Regions from separate parts of the Dickeya aquatica genome, predicted to be linked through region 2. Evidence: riboswitches for the same ligand, from Rfam matches in the RefSeq annotation. Region 2 holds a riboswitch; each other region holds the start of a gene.
What was found. Region 2 has a riboswitch for thiamine pyrophosphate ahead of thiC (phosphomethylpyrimidine synthase ThiC). Riboswitches for the same ligand answer to the same signal wherever they lie in the genome.
Positions count from the first base shown of each region.

Region 1: it holds a riboswitch for thiamine pyrophosphate, as region 2 does, so the genes downstream of both, thiD (bifunctional hydroxymethylpyrimidine kinase/phosphomethylpyrimidine kinase) here and thiC (phosphomethylpyrimidine synthase ThiC) in region 2, are expected to answer to the same signal.
Region 3: it holds a riboswitch for thiamine pyrophosphate, as region 2 does, so the genes downstream of both, thiB (thiamine ABC transporter substrate binding subunit) here and thiC (phosphomethylpyrimidine synthase ThiC) in region 2, are expected to answer to the same signal.

Region 1 covers NZ_LT615367.1:1,111,719-1,117,883, reverse strand. The annotation lists gene trhP (prephenate-dependent tRNA uridine(34) hydroxylase TrhP) at 1-445, shown strand, start outside; gene psiE (phosphate-starvation-inducible protein PsiE) at 667-1,074, opposite strand; gene thiD (bifunctional hydroxymethylpyrimidine kinase/phosphomethylpyrimidine kinase) at 1,272-2,078, opposite strand; TPP riboswitch at 2,239-2,339, opposite strand; gene DAQ1742_RS05125 (VOC family protein) at 2,447-2,845, opposite strand; partial or broken gene DAQ1742_RS05120 (DUF2891 domain-containing protein) at 3,065-3,184, opposite strand; gene DAQ1742_RS05115 (hypothetical protein) at 3,421-3,864, opposite strand; gene DAQ1742_RS05110 (DUF3750 domain-containing protein) at 3,948-4,703, opposite strand; gene DAQ1742_RS05105 (alginate lyase family protein) at 4,824-6,165, opposite strand, start outside.
Region 2 covers NZ_LT615367.1:312,037-318,201, forward strand. The annotation lists gene thiE (thiamine phosphate synthase) at 1-365, opposite strand, end outside; gene thiC (phosphomethylpyrimidine synthase ThiC) at 365-2,326, opposite strand; TPP riboswitch at 2,470-2,585, opposite strand; gene nudC (NAD(+) diphosphatase) at 2,828-3,601, shown strand; gene hemE (uroporphyrinogen decarboxylase) at 3,654-4,727, shown strand; gene nfi (deoxyribonuclease V) at 4,727-5,401, shown strand; gene DAQ1742_RS01445 (YjaG family protein) at 5,513-6,103, shown strand.
Region 3 covers NZ_LT615367.1:3,846,277-3,852,441, reverse strand. The annotation lists gene thiQ (thiamine ABC transporter ATP-binding protein ThiQ) at 1-356, opposite strand, end outside; gene thiP (thiamine/thiamine pyrophosphate ABC transporter permease ThiP) at 343-1,968, opposite strand; gene thiB (thiamine ABC transporter substrate binding subunit) at 1,944-2,912, opposite strand; TPP riboswitch at 2,985-3,092, opposite strand; gene sgrR (HTH-type transcriptional regulator SgrR) at 3,167-4,825, opposite strand; gene sgrT (glucose uptake inhibitor SgrT) at 4,939-5,097, shown strand; gene tnaA (tryptophanase) at 5,239-6,165, opposite strand, start outside.

The DNA of each region.
Region 1 (6,165 bases), 800 kb from region 2:
TCAGGCCATCGATGATGCCGCCGCGGGCAAACCCTTTGACCCGACCCTGCTGCAAACGCTGGAAGGGCTGGCGCACCGCGGTTACACCGAAGGTTTCTTGCGCCGCCATGTGCATGAAGATTACCAGACTTACGAGTACGGTTATTCTGTCTCCGATCGCCAGCAGTTCGTCGGGGAATTTACCGGCCAGCGCCGCGACGGCTTAGCCGAAGTCGCCGTCAAAAACAAGTTTGCGTGTGGCGACAGCGTGGAGATGATGACACCGGGCGGTAATATCCAGTTTACCGTGACGACCTTGCTCAATAAGAAAGGTCAGCCGGTTGACGTTGCACCAGGAGATGGCCACATCGTTTATTTGCCCGTCCCTGATGACATCGCGCTGGAATACGCCTTGCTGCTGCGTAACTTACCTGGCACCAGCACCCGCAATCCGCACGCTCAGTGAGAAACCCTGTGAAAAAGATGACAGTTTCACCGCTAATGTGACATTTTTTAGAATCTGGTCACATCAATCGCACGGTCAACTGGTTATTATTGCAGCGCTGAGAAAATACAGAACAAAAAAATTAAGCGTAGTGACATCGTCCTACATTAGGAACCACCTCCTTAGGCCAGCTCAATCTCCCTTGAGTTGGCCCTTTTCTTTGTACCAGCCCAAACCCATCGCTACTCCCGTTTCAGGCGCGGGCTGTTTACCAGATATAACGTGACGACCAGGATCAGGATGGCCCCGGAATAGGTGAAAGTGTCAGCCGGGTTTTTATGGTCAACAATAATCAGGCGCACAATCGCCGTAATGCCGATATAGATAAAATAGCGCAGCGGGAAGTGATAGCCCGACAAAAAATACTTCACGATCAGCGCCAAAAACTCAAAATAAAGAAAATAAATCACCAGGCTTTCAATCAGCATATAGGAGGACTCTTTCTCATTGCTGACCAGCAACACCGTCGCCAAATGCCAGGTCTCCTTGCCGAGAAACACCACCAAAATCACCGCCAGCACCAGCAAACCGACATTGAGTATGGTCTGCAACCCCCTGGCGACCATCACCGCGCGTGCCGAACCTGCCATAATTCTTATTCCTCCAAAAACTAAACAGCCGGGCAGCCATATCGCCCAGCCGACAGACAAAACGCCGTAAAACCGGTGAGCTTTTTGGGTACACCGTCGGCAATAACATGATACAGATCACAAATTACTCAGCCCATGTCAGGCTGTCTATGCAATATTCCTCAACCGGCATCGAATTTTCTTATCTCAGACAGTTCTTACCACCAGCGGTGAAAATGGTGTACCGGGCCAATCCCCTGCCCCACCTCCAGCGCATCAGCCTGCTCGAGTGCACCGTGCAAATAGGCTTTCGCCGCAGCGAGTGTCTGTAACCAATTATCATGACGAGGGCGTAATGCCGCCAGCGCAGCAGAGAGCGTACAGCCAGTGCCGTGGGTGTGACGGGTGTTAACACGCACACCGTTGCACCTGACAGGCCCGGCATCAGGTAAGAACAGCCAGTCCGGGCTATCCGGCTGATTAAGGTGCCCGCCTTTCATCAGCACCGCCTGGCAGCCCATTGCCAGCAACGCCTCTCCTTGCTGGCACATCTCATGCTCATTATCGGCAATCTGGCAGCGCAACAGTGCCGCAGCCTCTGGCAGGTTAGGGGTAATAAGCGAAACCTGCGGCAGCAAAAGCTGGCGCAGAGCCGCAACAGCGTCGTCTGTCAGTAGCGGATCGCCACTTTTGGCCAGCATCACGGTATCAAGCACCACATACGGCAACGCATAGCCCTGCAACGCGTGCGCAACCACCTCAACTATCGCGGTGTGCGACAACATACCAATTTTTGCGCTATCGATACGCACATCGCTGAGTACCGAATCCAGTTGGGCCGCCACAAAGGCAGCTTCAATGCGGTACACCGACTGCACGCCGCGTGTATTTTGCGCCACCAGTGCCGTAATAACACTGGTGCCGTAGGCACCGAGTGCCGAAAAGGTTTTCAGGTCAGCCTGAATGCCCGCGCCGCCGCTGGGATCCGTTCCGGCAATAGTCAGTGCATTAATCGGGGTTTTCATCAGCACACCACCGGGGCAACAGTAACAACATCAGCGTGAATGCGGCAGAAAAACACAGGCCGAAGCACCCCGGCAGACAAAGGAAAAAGCGTGGTGAGCACAAAAAAGACAGGTCGAGCGAACATAAACCTCCCAACCGGCGTGAAAGAAGGCGGTAGCCGGTGGGATACCGTGACTTCCCTACGCTGGCATTATCCAGTTCAGGTAATACGGGTATTTCTCAGCCGTTCTGAATAGGAAGCGGCACCCCGAGTCAACGGAGCCATTATTGGAAGCCTTGGTCATAAAGGTCAAGGCTGAAAAATAGAGCGCGGGCGTAAAGGTGATAAGCAACGCGGCTAAACCCTGCCCCCGGACACACCACACAGTTATGCCATCGCTGCCTGACAGCACACCACGGCGACCGTGTAGCCATCGGGATCACACACAAAAGCGGCGTACTCATCAGGATGGCGCGAGGTCTGTACACCGGGTTTCCCCTTATCCTGCCCGCCAGCGGCAAGGGCTGCGCTAAAAAAGGCATCCACTACGGCTTTTGATGAGACACCAAAGACAACCTGCGCCGCAGGCCGCGTACTCACTTCCCCTTGAAATAGCCAAAACTCGACGCCAGAGTCAGCCACCAGACCATAGCCGCCCAACACGGAAAAACTCACGGCAAATTTCATGTCTTTGATCTGCTCATACCCCAGCGGCTTGAGCGCCTGCTGATAAAAGCGCTGACTGCGATATAAATCGGACACCGGGATACTCAATTGCTCCTGCATATTTATTCCCCCTGACTACAGCCTGTGATGGCGCTTCACCGGTGATAACGCCTCACCGATGATAACACTGCTCCCGTGATAACACCTCGCCAGAAGACAAGCTATCTGCCAGGCACATTCACCAGTGAATCATCAACATAGTCAGGTTTGCTGAGGGAAATCCTGATCCAGATCGAAAAAAAACAATTATTTATGCATTAAAAGTGATTTTTTATTAAATCAACCTTGAGTGTCTGGCACGGGATCCAGCGCCAGCATCGCAAAGCTTGCCAGCCTATGCCCGCCGCCATAGTGGCTTCCCACCACATGATTGATACTGGCCGCCAGATGATGCCCGGCACTGGCAATCACCATCACGTCTTTTTATCGCTAACCTACTGAACTAAAATATTATTTCCAATAAAAACATTAGGTTAAAAAATGAATCAACGGTTTTGTCGCAAAGAGGGGAAATAATCCGTTTCAATAGGTTACGTTGCCCCTCAACGAGAGAAACGTTTTGGGTGGAAGGTGAGAGAGAAAACGGGGTGAAATGAGAAAGCACAGCCTGGTGGCCAGACCATGCTGCGCACGGGTTAGTACTGCAAACGATCGACAATCGAACCATTGGCATTACGGTACGTTTTTCTGCCGCTGCTGTCCGAGGTGGAGCTCCCGACTATCTTGCCGTTTCTGTCACGGTAGGTGGTGGTGCCCGTCATGCCTGTTGACGCTGACCCCACTATCCCGCCATTTGGGTTTCGGTATGTTGTTTCACCACTATTACTGGTATTGGCGCTCCCGACGATAGAGCCGTTAGCATTACGGTACGTGGTGTTTCCGCTGGTGTTATCCGTCGAGGCTGACCCAAGCATCCGGCCATTTTTGTCCCGATAGGTCGTATTGCCCATGCTATCGGTGGTCGCATTCATGCCCTGATAACTCATGCTGTCAGCATTCCCCTGCGTTTTGGCATTAGCATACGCCGACACACTCATCAACAGGCACAACAGCGCTATGGCTTTTTTTCGTACTAGCATCAATATCCTCTCACCAGGCTGGCAAATCGATTAAGCAGACACCCTTCCCGCAACACATCACTTGTGCCCACCAGAAAAACGCCTTAGTCATACCCGAGGCGGCCAATAAACGGCAACCGCAATGCCGGAGGGTTTAGGTCTACACCAAGATTAACCCCCAGCACATTCACCTCAATCCCCTCTTCTATGCCAAGATTAAGGCCAAGCATCCCCAACACGGACACCTGCACACCTTTACCCGATGAAGAGAGCCCCACCGGGTTCGTCAGAGCCCGAAAGTCTTTGCCTATCGCATTAGCGGGCAAATCTAGCTTCAGCTCCGGCACTTCACGGCCGATATGCGCCATAAACGTGTTGCTGTTAGGGCCGGGCCAGGCATGGTAAGTGTGAGGCCAGGGGTAGCTTTTCACCGCCTGCTCAATGTTGGGGATCATCGCCTCTGCGGCCTTGCCCCGGTGCGTCACCAGCACATGGGGCTGCGAGCCGAACCAGTAGCCATCAGGCACCGGCGTAGAGTTACGACGAACCACATCCCCTTCACCCCAGCCTATCACTTCATAGCGCTGATACTGGGTTTCCCCGGCTTTCTTGATGATAATCCACGGATGTACCGCCACCAGGCCGCGCCAGCCATAGGTGGCGGCGGTATACACCTGCACAATCGCCGTCTGGCTGTTCGCTACCGGGTCGGGTGCCAGTTTGGCTGAATCACGCCGTGCAGACAAATAATCCTTCCCGCCCATTTGCTCTGCGCTGTGTGCCGCGCGTATCAGGCTTTGACCAAATGAAAAGATCAATACGCCGCTCATCATCAGACCGGCCACCTTGAGGAATTTCATTAATGCGGGTCACTCCATGATTATCGTGAGAAGAGATAATCATCTCTTTGATTTTTATGATGCTATCCCAGCCACAACACCGTGATACGAGCCATAACGCGATGGCTCGTCTCTCAGGCATTAATTGATGACGCCCAGATCTGTTGGGTTAGGGTAGAGAATTGTCCAGCGGACGCTATCATCATTCACGCCGGTTGCCGTTGCGGAAATCTGATATGTCCCGGCATTCATGACAATATAACGTCCATTAGACAGCGCCTGCAATGTGCCGCTGCCATTTCCCGAGTCGTTATAGGCAAATGACTCACTGTTCGTTACCGCATCTGCCGTTGCCAGCACCGTGCCGTCAGCCGCGACTGACAGATATTTTCCGGTTTGCAGCGAACGAAAAGCAAATCTATTTTTTGCCAGATACACAGCCTGAAAACCATTTATCACCGATGGGCTTATTCCATTGACAACCGCAGGAGAGGACGTATTTATCACGGTTACCAGTGCGCCACTGTTATCCGCATTGATATATTTCTTTACCGATTGCAGTACAACATACATGTTATTTGATGCCGCAAGTGTATTGCCTGCCAGCACGCCCTCATAAGAAGGATGATCAAAATAAAACTTCCCTATTGGCATTCTGCCGATCACCTCTCGGGTATAAGAAAGTTTCTTTTTATCAACGCCTGCTGCCGTAAATAAATTCAGGATACCCTGATAAATGGGACGGAATTCACCACGAAAACGCGAAGACACCGTCAGCCCTGGCATCCATGAATAGCCTCTACGCATATCATCAAGCATATATCCTTTTCCCGGAATCGGTGTATAAGGAACATCATAGCCAAGATTATATTTGGCAATATATTCGGCAGCTTTAACCAGAGGATAACTATTATCGGGATAACTCACCAGATCTGCGCCTGCTTGCTGATATTGACGCTGATTATAACCAATCTGAGCGGCCATGACCAACAACCCCAAACCGCCTTGGGCATGAGCCTGGTCACGACCACTTTCCTGTAACTGACCGCTATCATTCTGTACATAATGAATGACTGAACCATTACCCTCGCCGTTTTTAAAATAATTCACGGCATCATTATAAATAACAGAATCATTTAACCAGATGCCCAGGCTCAAATGAAATACCGTATCAGCGGCATCCCAGTTACCGTTCGCCCATCCCCCATTGACCTGACCATAGGTGTGGGTGAGCGGGTAAAATACCGTCGTCATCATCGCACTAAAGCGCTCAATATCCGCAGCCGCCCAACCGCTATCGCTATAACGCAGAATTTCCGCCGCATTCAGTAATTTATATCCATAGAGACTGGCTGCAAGCTGCGCATCTTTTCCTTTAATAGACTGTAAAGTCGAAGACCAGCCATTAAGGATTTTAATTGCTGCGCTGGCATAAGCCGGGTCTCGTGTAATTGACCATTCAATGGCGAGTAATAATGCCGAC
Region 2 (6,165 bases):
GGCTGGATGGCGATAGCACGCGCCAGCTCAGTATCGTCATGGGTTGATACGCCCAGACGTAGCCCGGCGGCGTGAATCGCCTCCAGATCGGCGGTATCAAGATCCTCCTGACCCAGGTGTACGCCGTATGCCTGATGCCTGACGGCCAGTTGCCAGTAATCATTGATAAACAGCCGGGCCTGATACCGGCGGCCAAGGGCAATCGCCCGGATAATGTCAGGCTCGGCCTGCTCTGCCGGCTGGTCTTTGATACGCAACTGGAGAGTGCGAACGCCCGCATCCAGCAGGCGTTCAATCCACGCTACGCTATCGACCACCGGATAAAGCCCCAGTCGGGCATCGGTGGCGGGAAACGCGCGGCTCATCAGCGCTCCTCCTGCGGCAGGCTGGTAGCGGTGTGGTACAGCTCGCTACCGCGGGCGCGGAATTCGGCGGACATGTTTGCCATGCCGGCGTCTATCGGTTGCGCTTCCTGACGGGCGGCGTAGTCGCGCACTTCCTGCGTTATTTTCATGGAGCAGAATTTCGGCCCGCACATCGAGCAGAAATGCGCCACCTTGCCGGATTCCTGCGGCAGGGTTTCATCGTGGTAGGCACGGGCGGTTTCCGGGTCGAGCGCCAGATTAAACTGGTCTTCCCAGCGGAATTCAAAGCGCGCCTTGGACATGGCGTTATCGCGGATTTGCGCACCGGGGTGGCCTTTGGCTAAATCAGCGGCATGGGCGGCAATCTTGTAGGTGATAAGCCCTTGTTTGACGTCGTTTTTGTTTGGCAGCCCCAGATGCTCTTTCGGCGTGACATAACACAGCATGGCGCAGCCAAACCAGCCTATCATCGCCGCGCCAATGCCGGAGGTGAAATGGTCATAACCGGGCGCGATATCCGTGGTAAGCGGGCCGAGGGTGTAAAACGGCGCTTCGTGGCAGTGCTCCAGCTCCTCGGTCATGTTGCGCTGGATCATCTGCATCGGCACATGGCCGGGGCCTTCTATCATCACCTGCACATCGTATTCCCAGGCGATTTTGGTCAGTTCACCCAGCGTGTGCAGCTCGGCAAACTGTGCGTCGTCGTTGGCATCCTGAATCGAGCCGGGGCGCAGGCCATCACCCAGCGACAGCGCGACGTCATAGGCGGCACAGATTTCGCAAATTTCACGGAAATGCTGGTAGAGGAAGTTCTCCTGATGGTGCGACAGGCACCATTTCGCCATGATGGAGCCGCCGCGCGAGACAATGCCGGTCAGGCGTTTGGCGGTCATCGGTACGTAACGCAGCAACACACCGGCGTGAATGGTGAAGTAGTCTACCCCTTGTTCGGCCTGCTCCAGCAGGGTGTCGCGGAACAGTTCCCAGCTCAGGTTTTCCGCGATGCCGTTGACCTTTTCCAGTGCCTGATAAATCGGCACCGTGCCGATAGGCACCGGGCTGTTGCGCAAGATCCATTCGCGGGTTTCGTGGATATAACGCCCGGTCGAGAGATCCATCACCGTGTCTGCGCCCCAGCGTGTCGCCCAGACCAGTTTTTCCACTTCTTCCTCAATCGAGGAACTGACCGAAGAGTTACCGATATTGGCGTTCACTTTGACCAGAAAATTGCGGCCGATAATCATCGGCTCCGATTCCGGGTGATTGATGTTAGCCGGAATAATCGCGCCGCCGGCCGCCACTTCCTCGCGCACGAACGCTGGCGTGATGTTCTCTGGCAAGCGAGCGCCAAAGTGGTGGCCGGGATGCTGCTGGCGCAGCACGGCGCTGCGAATACGTTCGCGCCCCATATTTTCACGGATGGCGATAAACTCCATTTCCGGCGTGATAATACCGCGCCGCGCGTAGTGCAGTTGGGTGACGCGGCAACCGGTTTTGGCGCGCAGCGGTTGCGGCAGGTGTTCAAAACGCAGATGTTCAATGCCGATGTCGGCCAGCCGTTGCTGGGTAAAGCCGGAGCTGGCTTGCGCTAATGTTTCGGTGTCGCCGCGTTCGGCAATCCAGCCGGCCCGCAGGCGGTGCAGGCCGCGATGGACATCAATTCCGGTGGCCGGGTCGCCATAGGGCCCGGCGGTGTCATACACCGGCACGGCTTCGTTGGGCTCATGGTGCGGGTTGTCGCGGCTGCCGCCTGTCAGCGTCGGGCTTAGCTGGATTTCCCGCATCGGTACGCGAATGTCCGGGCGAGATCCGGTCAGATAAATACGCTGTGAATTGGGAAAGTTTGTGCCGCGCAGTGTGTCGATAAACTGCTGGGCCGCCGCGCGTTGTTCACGACGACCGGCCGCCGCCGTTTGTGCGAAAACACGCGCTTCTGTAGACGAGGTTGGTTCTGTAGACATAGCAAATTCCTGTTGGTTAAAGGAAAAATTGCTTGTCTGGAGCTCGCAGGGAGTAATGGCTGGATGCCGACCCGCTGGCACCCGCAATGTGACGTAACGCCTTGCGGGTGCGGCGACAACCTGAGGTTGCGCCTGGGGCTGGCAATGTGCTTACTCTTGTTCCCTTCGCAGGTCTTAACCTGATCAGGTTCCGCGGATCCCGAATTAACGGTCTCAGCCTGCTCGCCATAAGGCGCGCTAGGCACTCCGACAAGATTTGCCCCGGGTGGGGCCATAGAAAACAGTGACACTGTATGCGTGTCGCAGGGTGGCGTCAATGGTGAAACCGCCGGATACCGGTGTGCAAGCACATTGCCAAGGTTTTTGCCACGCCGGATAATGGCGGCACACGACAAGTCGGCCCGGTTGTTTTGATAATAAAACCGGTTGAGAGTAAAACGCATTGAGAGCGAAACCGGATCAAATGTGAAGCCGGGTCACCAGCGGGAGTGATAAAAAAAGATGGACGTGACGCTGAAAGGTGATGAGCAGGGCTGGTGGGTGGTCTATCACCAGCATCAGATATGGCTGCCGCAAGGCGAGTTGCCGCAGGGCACGGCAGCGCAGTGGCAATTACAGCAGTGTTCGGCGTGTCAGGTTGGCGAGTGGCAAGGTGAGCCGGTGTGGCTGGTACTGCAAGATCGGGCGCGGGAGATGGGGTCGGTGCGCCAATTGCTCAGCCAGGATGCCGGGCTGTTTCAACTGGCGGGGCGCGCGGTACAACTGGCCGAGTTTTATCGCTCACACCGTTTTTGTGGCTACTGCGGCCAGACGATGACTACCAGTACCACGGAGCTGGCCTGCTTATGTCCGCAGTGTAAAGAGCGCTACTACCCACAGATTGCGCCTTGCGTGATTGTTGCCATCCGTCATCACGATAAAATCTTGCTGGCGCAGCATTTGCGTCATAAGGGCAATATGTATACGGTGCTGGCTGGGTTTGTTGAAGTCGGCGAAACGCTGGAGCAGGCAGCGATGCGCGAGGTGATGGAAGAGAGCCAGATTCGCATCAAGAACCTGCGCTATGTTTGCTCGCAGCCCTGGCCGTTTCCCCATTCGCTGATGACCGCATTTATGGCGGATTATGACGGCGGTGAGCTGAAACATGACCCTTCTGAACTGCGTGCGGCGGGCTGGTTCCGCTACGATAGCTTGCCGGAACTGCCGCCACCGGGTACGGTTGCCCGCCGTTTGATTGAGGACACCGTCGTGCTGTGCCGTGACACGGCGCAGTGAGCAAGGGCCTGCGGCAATCATGCCTGAGAAAGGCGTAATCAAGGAAAAAATCATGACTGATCTGAAAAATGATCGCTATCTGCGAGCATTATTACGCCAGCCGGTGGATGTCACCCCCGTATGGATGATGCGCCAGGCCGGGCGTTATCTGCCGGAGTATCGGGCAACGCGCACACAGGCCGGGGATTTTATGTCTCTGTGTAAAAACGCGGAACTGGCCTGTGAAGTGACGCTCCAGCCGCTGCGGCGCTATGCGCTTGATGCCGCCATTCTGTTTTCCGACATTCTCACGGTGCCGGATGCAATGGGCCTGGGACTTTACTTTGAAGCCGGAGAAGGCCCGCGTTTTACTTCCCCCGTCACCTGTCGGGCCGATGTGGAAAAACTGCCGGTGCCGGACCCGGAGCAGGAACTGGGTTACGTGATGAATGCGGTGCGTACCATTCGCCGTAATCTGGCCGGTGCGGTACCGCTGATCGGTTTTTCCGGCAGCCCGTGGACGCTGGCGACCTATATGGTTGAAGGCGGCAGCAGCAAAGCGTTCACCGTTATCAAGAAAATGATGTTTGCCGAACCGCAAACCCTGCATCTGTTACTCGATAAACTGGCTGATAGCGTCACGCTCTACCTGAATGCGCAAATTCGTGCGGGCGCACAGGCCGTGATGATTTTTGACACCTGGGGTGGTGCATTGAGCGGGGCGGCTTACCGCGAGTTTTCGCTGCATTACATGCACAAAATTGTCGATGGCTTGCAGCGTGAGCACGAAGGGCGGCGGGTGCCAGTGACGCTGTTTACCAAAGGCGGCGGCCAGTGGCTGGAAGCGATGGCCGATACCGGCTGTGATGCGCTTGGGCTTGACTGGACGACCGACATTGCCGATGCCCGTCGTCGCGTGGGCCACCGGGTGGCCTTACAGGGTAACATGGACCCTTCCATGCTCTATGCTCCTGCGGCGCGTATTGAACAGGAGGTGGCGAGCATTCTGGCCGGTTTTGGCGCAGGCAATGGCCATGTGTTTAACCTCGGGCATGGTATCCATCAGGATGTGCCGCCTGAGCACGCCGGGGTGTTTGTTGAGGCGGTGCACCGGTTGTCTGCGCCCTATCATCAGGATAACGCGTGATGGATCTCAATGCGCTGCGGGCAGCCCAGCGCGACAAGGCCGCACAGGTGATACGTCACGATGATTTGCCGTTTGCACAGCCGACGCTGATTGCCGGGGCGGATGTCGGATTTGAACAGGCGGGAGCCGTTACCCGCGCGGCCCTGGTTGTGCTGAGTTACCCCTCGCTGCAACCGGTGGAGTACCAGATTGCGCGTATTCCTACGCTGATGCCTTATCTTCCCGGCCTGTTATCATTTCGGGAGTGTCCGGCGCTGTTGGCGGCGTGGGCGCTGTTGCAACATCGCCCGGATTTGCTGTTCGTTGACGGACATGGCATTTCTCATCCCCGCCGTCTGGGGGTGGCCAGCCATTTTGGCTTGCAGGTCAACGTGCCGACAATCGGTGTGGCAAAAAAACGGTTGTGCGGCAGTTTTTCACCGCTGGCTGACGCCGCAGGTAGCCGCCAGCCGTTGCTGGACAAGGACGAGCAGATAGGCTGGGTGTGGCGCAGCAAAGCCCGTTGCAATCCGTTATTCATCGCTACCGGGCATCGCATCAGTAGCGATAGCGCACTGGAATGGGTGATGCGTTGCATGAACGGCTATCGCCTGCCGGAGCCGACGCGCTGGGCGGATGCGGTTGCCTCTAACCGTCCGGCATTTCAGCGCTGGCAACCGAAGGCCGGGGTGTAGGATAATGCCCGACGGGAAACTTTAGGAATTCGTGCCTATTTTAGGAATTCAGGAATAGGGCGGCCGGGTAATTTTCGTTACACTGCCGCCCATTATTAATCGAGATAAGCAATGTTACGTAACCCCATTCATTTACGTCTGGAAAAGCTGGAAAGCTGGCAGCATGTCACCTTTATGGCCTGCCTCTGTGAGCGTATGTACCCTAATTATCACGCGTTTTGCCAGCAGACCGAATTTGGGGATGCCTCCCTCTATCGGCGTATTCTGGATCTGGTATGGGAAACGCTGGTTGTCAAAGACGCCAAAGTCAACTTTGACAGCCAACTGGAAAAGCTCGAAGACGCCATCCCGGTGGCTGAAGACGATGACATTTACGGTATCTACCCGGCTATCGACGCCTGTGTGGCATTAAGTGAACTGCTGCACTCTCGCCTGAGTGGCGAAACGCTGGAACATGCCATTGCGGTGAGCGAAGCCTCGATTCGCACCGTAGCGATGCTGGAGATGACCCAGGCTGGCCGGGAAATGACCGATGATGAACTCAGGCTACTGCCTGCGGTGGAAGAGGAATGGGATATCCAGTGGGAGATTTTCCGCCTGCTGGCTGCCTGCGAAGAGCGGGATATTGAACTGATAAAAGGCCTGCGTGCCGACCTGCGTGAAGCGGGAGTCAGCAACATTGGCATAAATTTGTACCAATAACGCGATAAAACGTGATTTAAGGCCTGAAATGGCCTGTCTAAAGGCTTCACATCCGCACCCTG
Region 3 (6,165 bases), 970 kb from region 2:
AACCCCATGCGCCCGGCGATGTCATGCAGCGTCGCGTGTTGCGTGGCCGTCAGCTTCAGGCCGGGGTGTAAGCCGAGCGCGATATTCTGCCAAAGCGTCAGGTGGGCGAACAGGTTATTTTCCTGAAACAAAATCGACACCGGGCGTTGTGACGGCGCACTGGCGCGGTGGTCTTGCCCGTTGAGTATCAGTGCGCCGCTGTCCGCCATCAGGAAACCGGCTATCAGCGCCAGTAGCGTGCTCTTGCCTGCACCGCTGGGGCCAAGCACAGCAACCCGTTCACCGGGCTCAATGGTGACATCAAAGCGCATCGGCAGGTGTTGGTAGACGTAGGTCAGCGTATCAAGCGTTATCATTCTTGCCTGCCAGTTTCTCAATGAGCGTAAACAACAGAAAACACAGCGCCAGCAGTATCAGCGCGGTGACGGCTCCTTCGCTACTGCGATAAGCGCCGATTTGCTGATAGAGATAATACGGCAGGGTGCGAAACTGCTCGCTGCCAAACAGCGCGATGATGCCAAAATCCCCTACCGACAGCACACAGGCAAAGGCGAGCGCGCGTGCCAGCGGGGCACGCAAGGCGCGCAATTCCACCATCTTCAACCGTTGCCAGCCGCATAAACCCAGTGACTGGCACAGCCCGTTATAGCGCGCGGCGGTGTCATACATCGGGCCTTCGAGCACTTTCATCGCGTAGGGGATGGCCAGCAGGGCGTTGGTCAGCACCACCAGCGCGTAAGGTGACGAGGGTAGACCGACTGTGCGGTTAAACAGCAGAAAAAAGCCGCACGCCAGCACGATGCCGGGCATCGCCAGAATCAGCATGCCGCTGAGATCCAGCCATTGTGCCGCCAGCGGTTGCTGGCGTAAGCGCAGTGTCCGGCTGCTCCACAGCAGCATCAGCGTCAGGCACACGCTCACCATCCCGGCGGCCAGTGCCACGCTAAGCGAGGTGCCCAGCGCCTGCCAGAGTGCGGGCTGGGCGAAGACGGTGCGCAGCGATGGGTTAATGCCATCCGCCAGCACCGCCAGCAGCGGCGGCAAGAGCAGAGCGAGCGCCAGCGTAATGATCAGCGTGTCGCACAGGCGGCTCCACCGGCTGTCTTGCGGGTCACGCCAGTGCAGGCGCTGGCTGGTGCCTGGCGCAAGCCAGTGGCTGAGGCGCTGGCTTGCGAGCAGCAGCGTCAGGCAGCAACACAGTTGCAAAAGCGCCAGCAGCGCTGCGCGCGCCGGGTCATAGTCAAAGCTCAGGGCCTGATAAATCGCCAGTTCAAGGGTGGTGGCCTGCGGGCCGCCGCCGAGCGCCAGTACGGTGGCAAAGCTTGAAAAACAGAGCATAAAAATCAGCGCGCCTGCGGGCAGCAACTGGCGGCGCAGCCACGGCCACTCCACCAGCCGAAAAAAGTCCATGCCGCGCAGGCCAAGCTGGGCGGCCAACTGGCGTTGTTCGGTGGGAATATTTTCCAGCGTTTGTAAAAACAGCCGCGTTGCCAGCGGCAGATTAAAAAAGACGTGGGCCAGTAAAATGCCCGGCAAGCCATAGGGCGAAAACGTATAGGGAAGACCGAACAGGGCCAGCGCGTGCGCCAGCCAGCCCTCGCGGCCATAGACCCGTAACAGGCCGAAGACTGCCACCAGCACCGGCAGCACCAGCGTCATGGCGCACAGGCGCAATAGCCAGCGGTGGCCGGGAAAACGGCGGCGGTATAACGCCCTGGCAAGCAGCAAGGCCGGCCCCAGCGAGAGCGCTGAAGACAGCAGCGCCTGCCAGACGCTAAAACGCAGAACGTGCCACAGGTAGTGGTCTTGCCATAAGGCGAGCCAGGGGGCATCGCCCGCCTCGTACCACAGCGCGCCGAATGCCAGCAACGCGGTGGCGCACAGCAGCCCGGCGGCGAAAACGCCCGGCCACAGTGCTCCGGCAAGAAAACGCCGGGATGTTATCAACGGCTGACGGCGCGTTGCCATGCCTGCACCCAACCGGCACGCTGTTCTGCGACCTGCTGAGCGCTAAAGGTCAGTGCGTTGGCCGGTACGGATAAGTTTTGATAGCCTGCGGGCAGATCGGTACGGATAGCCGGATACATCCAGTTGGTGGTCGGGATCAGGTTTTGAACCGTCGGGCTGACCATAAATTGCAGGAACTGCGCCGCCAGTTGCGGGTTTTTGCTGCCTGCCAGCGGTGCGGCGACTTCCACTTGCAGGTAGTGGCCTTCGCTAAAGTTCGCTGCCGCATAGTTCTCTTTCTTCTCGGCAATTACATGGTAAGCCGGAGACGTGGTGTAACTGAGCACCAAATCCGCCTCGCCTTTCAGGAACAGGCCATAGGCCTCGCTCCAGCCTTTGGTAACGGTGACGGTTTTCGCCGCCAGTTTCTGCCAGGCATCCGGCGCGTTATCGCCGTACACTTTTTGCATCCACAGTAGCAGCCCCAGGCCCGGCGTGCTGGTGCGCGGATCTTCATAAATCACTTTCCACGCCTGCGGCCCTTCTACCAGCTCTTTGAGGCTGGCAGGCGGGTTTTTCAGTTTGTCTTTGTTGTAGACAAAGGCAAAGTAACCGTAGTCAAAGGGCAGGAACGTGGCGTTTTGCCAGCCGCCGGGCACCGCTAACGCACCCGTATCGATACCGTGTTTGGCAAACAGCCCGGTTTGTTCTGCCGCCTGCACCAGATTGTTATCCAGCCCCAGTACCACGTCGGCCGGGGTGTTTTTACCTTCCATGCGCAGACGGTTGAGCAGCGCCACACCATCTTCCAGCGCCACGAATTTCAGTTCGCAGTCACAGGTTTTTTCAAATGCGGTCTTGATAGACGGGCCTGGGCCCCATTCAGAGGAGAATGACTCGTAGGTGTAGACCGTGAGGGTGGATTTGGCGAACGCCGGGGCACTGAGCACCAGCAGGCAGGACATCAAGGCAGTAAGAGAATGTTTAAGCACTTTGCGCTCCAATATGTTGAAGGCGGCAAAGGTCTTTGAGCAGGCAAAGTATGCAATCTCAAATCCCTTCGCCGGTATTAACCGGATCAGGTTCGACGGGTATTTTCTCAGCGGCCCATGACACAATGCCCAGGCGCACCCCGTTGAGAACGGCGCTATTGTAGAGGGTTCGTTACAGCAGGAAAAGCGCGATTCGCGCGGCGGGCGATATTCCTTACGCCTGTCGTCTAGTCCCCCGGTGCAAACCAGGCGGATTTAAAATCAAACCAGCCCAGCGTGTTCATGCGCAGGCCGCGCATGTTGGCCTGCCCTTGCAGGCGCAGCCAGTGGTGGAACAGCGGGTGAATGGCCGCATCGCACACCAGTGATTGGCACCACTGCGCCAGATCCAGCTCGCCCTGATGCCATTGACGGGTGAGCCCATCAAGCTCACCATCAGCCAGGCAGTGGCGCAAAAGCGGTAGCTCGCACAGCATGGCGAAGACGGAAAACTCCAGCGGCAGATAAAAATTGGCGCTGCCAAGCCAGAGATCACCGGCCTCTTCTCCCTGGCACCACGCGTCGAACTCCAGCGTGCGCAGCGTCAGCTTCACGCCGTGCGCGGCCAGCAATTGCTGCATGATCCGGCTTATCACCGCGTATTCCGGGTGGTCACGATAACAGCTGAGGGTCAGCTCGGTCAGGCCGATGGGTTTGTCGCGCACCCTGCGCGGCGGGCTGTGATGCCAGCGTGGCAGCAGGCCATAGGCGGGCGACCAATCGCTCTGGTAGGGGCTTTGCGCCAGACTTAACATCGCCACCGGGCTGAGTACCTGAGATAACCAGTGGCGCACATCCGTGTCAGTCATGGCCGGGGAGCGGCGGTCAAACAGCAGGAAATAGCACCCTTCTTCCAGCCGGTTTTCCAGCTCATTATCGAGGGTGTCATCACCTTGCAGCGTGACGGTGCAGGCGGGGATCACCGGCGCATCGGGCAGCACCCAGATGCTCACCTCGTCAATCAGCGCCCGGTAGCCGAAGTAATCATCAAAGGCGTCTATTTTGAGCTGGTCGGGGCTGTTGCGGACCACCTGATACGGCCCGGTGCCAATTGGCTGGCGCATAAAATCGGGTAACGTCGGCCACTCTTTGGGCAGCATCATCGCCGCCACGCTGCCCAGTAACCACGGCAGCCAGCGGTCTGGCATATTGAGGTGGATATCCAGCACGAACGGCATCGGCGAGCGGATGTCTGTCAGGTGCGAAAACAGTGCCAGTGGCTTTAGCCGGTTTAGCGAGGCGATAACATCCTCCATCGTCAGCTCCCTGCCATGATGAAACCGGACGGCAGGGCGCAGGTAAAAACGCCAGTGCAGCGGCGACAGCGCCTGCCAATGGTGGGCGATATCCGCCAGCAGTTCCCCATTTTCCTCATTTAGCTGGGTCAGGCCGCTGAAAATCTGGCGTGCCAGATGCGTTTCCGAGCGGCGCAGCGCACTGCCGGGTAACAGGTTCAGCATCGGCCGGTAGTAGAGGATGCGCAGCAGGTGGCGTCCCTGACGCACGCGGCGGCCCAGATGGGACAGCACCATCTGGCGCACGGCGTCTTTATCACCCAGCAACTGCACCAGTTGGTCAATGCGGTCTTGCTCAAGCAGGTCTTCGGCGCGCTGTTGTTGCAGGGTCAACCCGGTGTAGAGAAAGCACAGGCGTGAGTGTTTACCTCGTCCGGCCTGCGCCTGCCAGGTCAGCCAGCCTTGCTGTTGCATCGCGCCGAGCAACGAGCGGATGTGGCGGCGTGAGCAATGCAGCAATCCGGCCAGTTGTTGCAGCGTGGTGTCGGTATCCTGGCCTTGCAGGCACTGCCAGAGCCGGATGAATTGTTGTTGCAGACGGGGCGAAGACATCGGTGGCGAAGGCATAAAAGAGGAACTCCACGGCTTAAGCTCATCAATATATTTTTCCCTATATTACGCGGATACTTGATGACAGCGAAGGGGAGTTATCTGAGGGGGGCAATATGAACCGATTATTGTATTTCTATCGCTACTGGCTGTGTCGCGGCATCGGTTGTGGCCTGGCGCGGTTGAGTGAGGCCGAGCGGATGGCCATATTGCTACAGGCCACGCAATGGCACATCGCACAGATGGATGAGAAGACGTATCGCCACTGGTTATAACGACACGTCATCGGTTAACGCTGACGGATATCACATCCGGTGGTGCTAAATAACGTGGCGGTTCACCGCCACACAGTTCTGAGTAATGGTGCTGTTCACCAGCCAGCGGCCTGTTCCGCTGGCTTTTTTTATGGTGCGGCGTTATTCCAGCGGTTTTAGCCGGGCGACGAAGTGACGTAGTACCGGCGGTTCATAGGTAAACGTCAGCCCTTTGATACTGCTGGCTCTCTCTTTGAGGGCAATCAGCGAATCGGCGATGTAGTCCATGTGGTCGTTGGTGTAGACGCGGCGCGGAATGGTCAGGCGCAGCAACTCCAGCGGCGAAGGTTTCTGTTCGCCGGTATCCGGGTCGCGCCCCAGCAGTAATGAGCCGATTTCCACGCTGCGAATACCGGCTTCCAGATAGAGCGCGTTATTGAGCGCCTGTGCCGGGAACTGCTCGGCAGGAATGTGCGGCAGCAGCTTTTTCGCATCGACAAATACCGCATGGCCGCCCACCGGGTATTGAATCGGAATACCGCCTGCGCGCAGGCGCTCGCCAAGATACGTCACCTGGCCGATGCGGTAGGTCAGGTAATCTTCGTTCATGCCTTCCTCAAGCCCTATCGCCAGCGCTTCCATGTCGCGCCCGGCCAGCCCGCCATAGGTGACGAAGCCTTCCATCGGCACGCAGCGAATGCGCACCTCGTTGAACAGTTCTTCATCGCTGCGAAAACAGCACAGGCCACCAATGTTCACCATCGGATCTTTCTTCGCTGACATGGTCAGCATATCGCCATATTGGTACATCTCATGGACGATCGCTTTGATGGAGCGGTTTTCATAACCGGCTTCACGCTGTTTGATGAACCAGGCATTTTCACAAAAACGGGCAGAGTCAATCACCACCGGGATGCCGTGCTGCTGCGCGATGCGATACACCTCACGCATGTTACCCATTGAAATCGGCTGGCCGCCGGAGCTGTTACAGGTGACGGTGGTGATGATAGCCACCACGTTGTCTGCGCCATGCTGCTCAATCGTCGTCTGTAACAGGTCGAGGTCGAAGTCGCCTTTCCAGTCGTAATA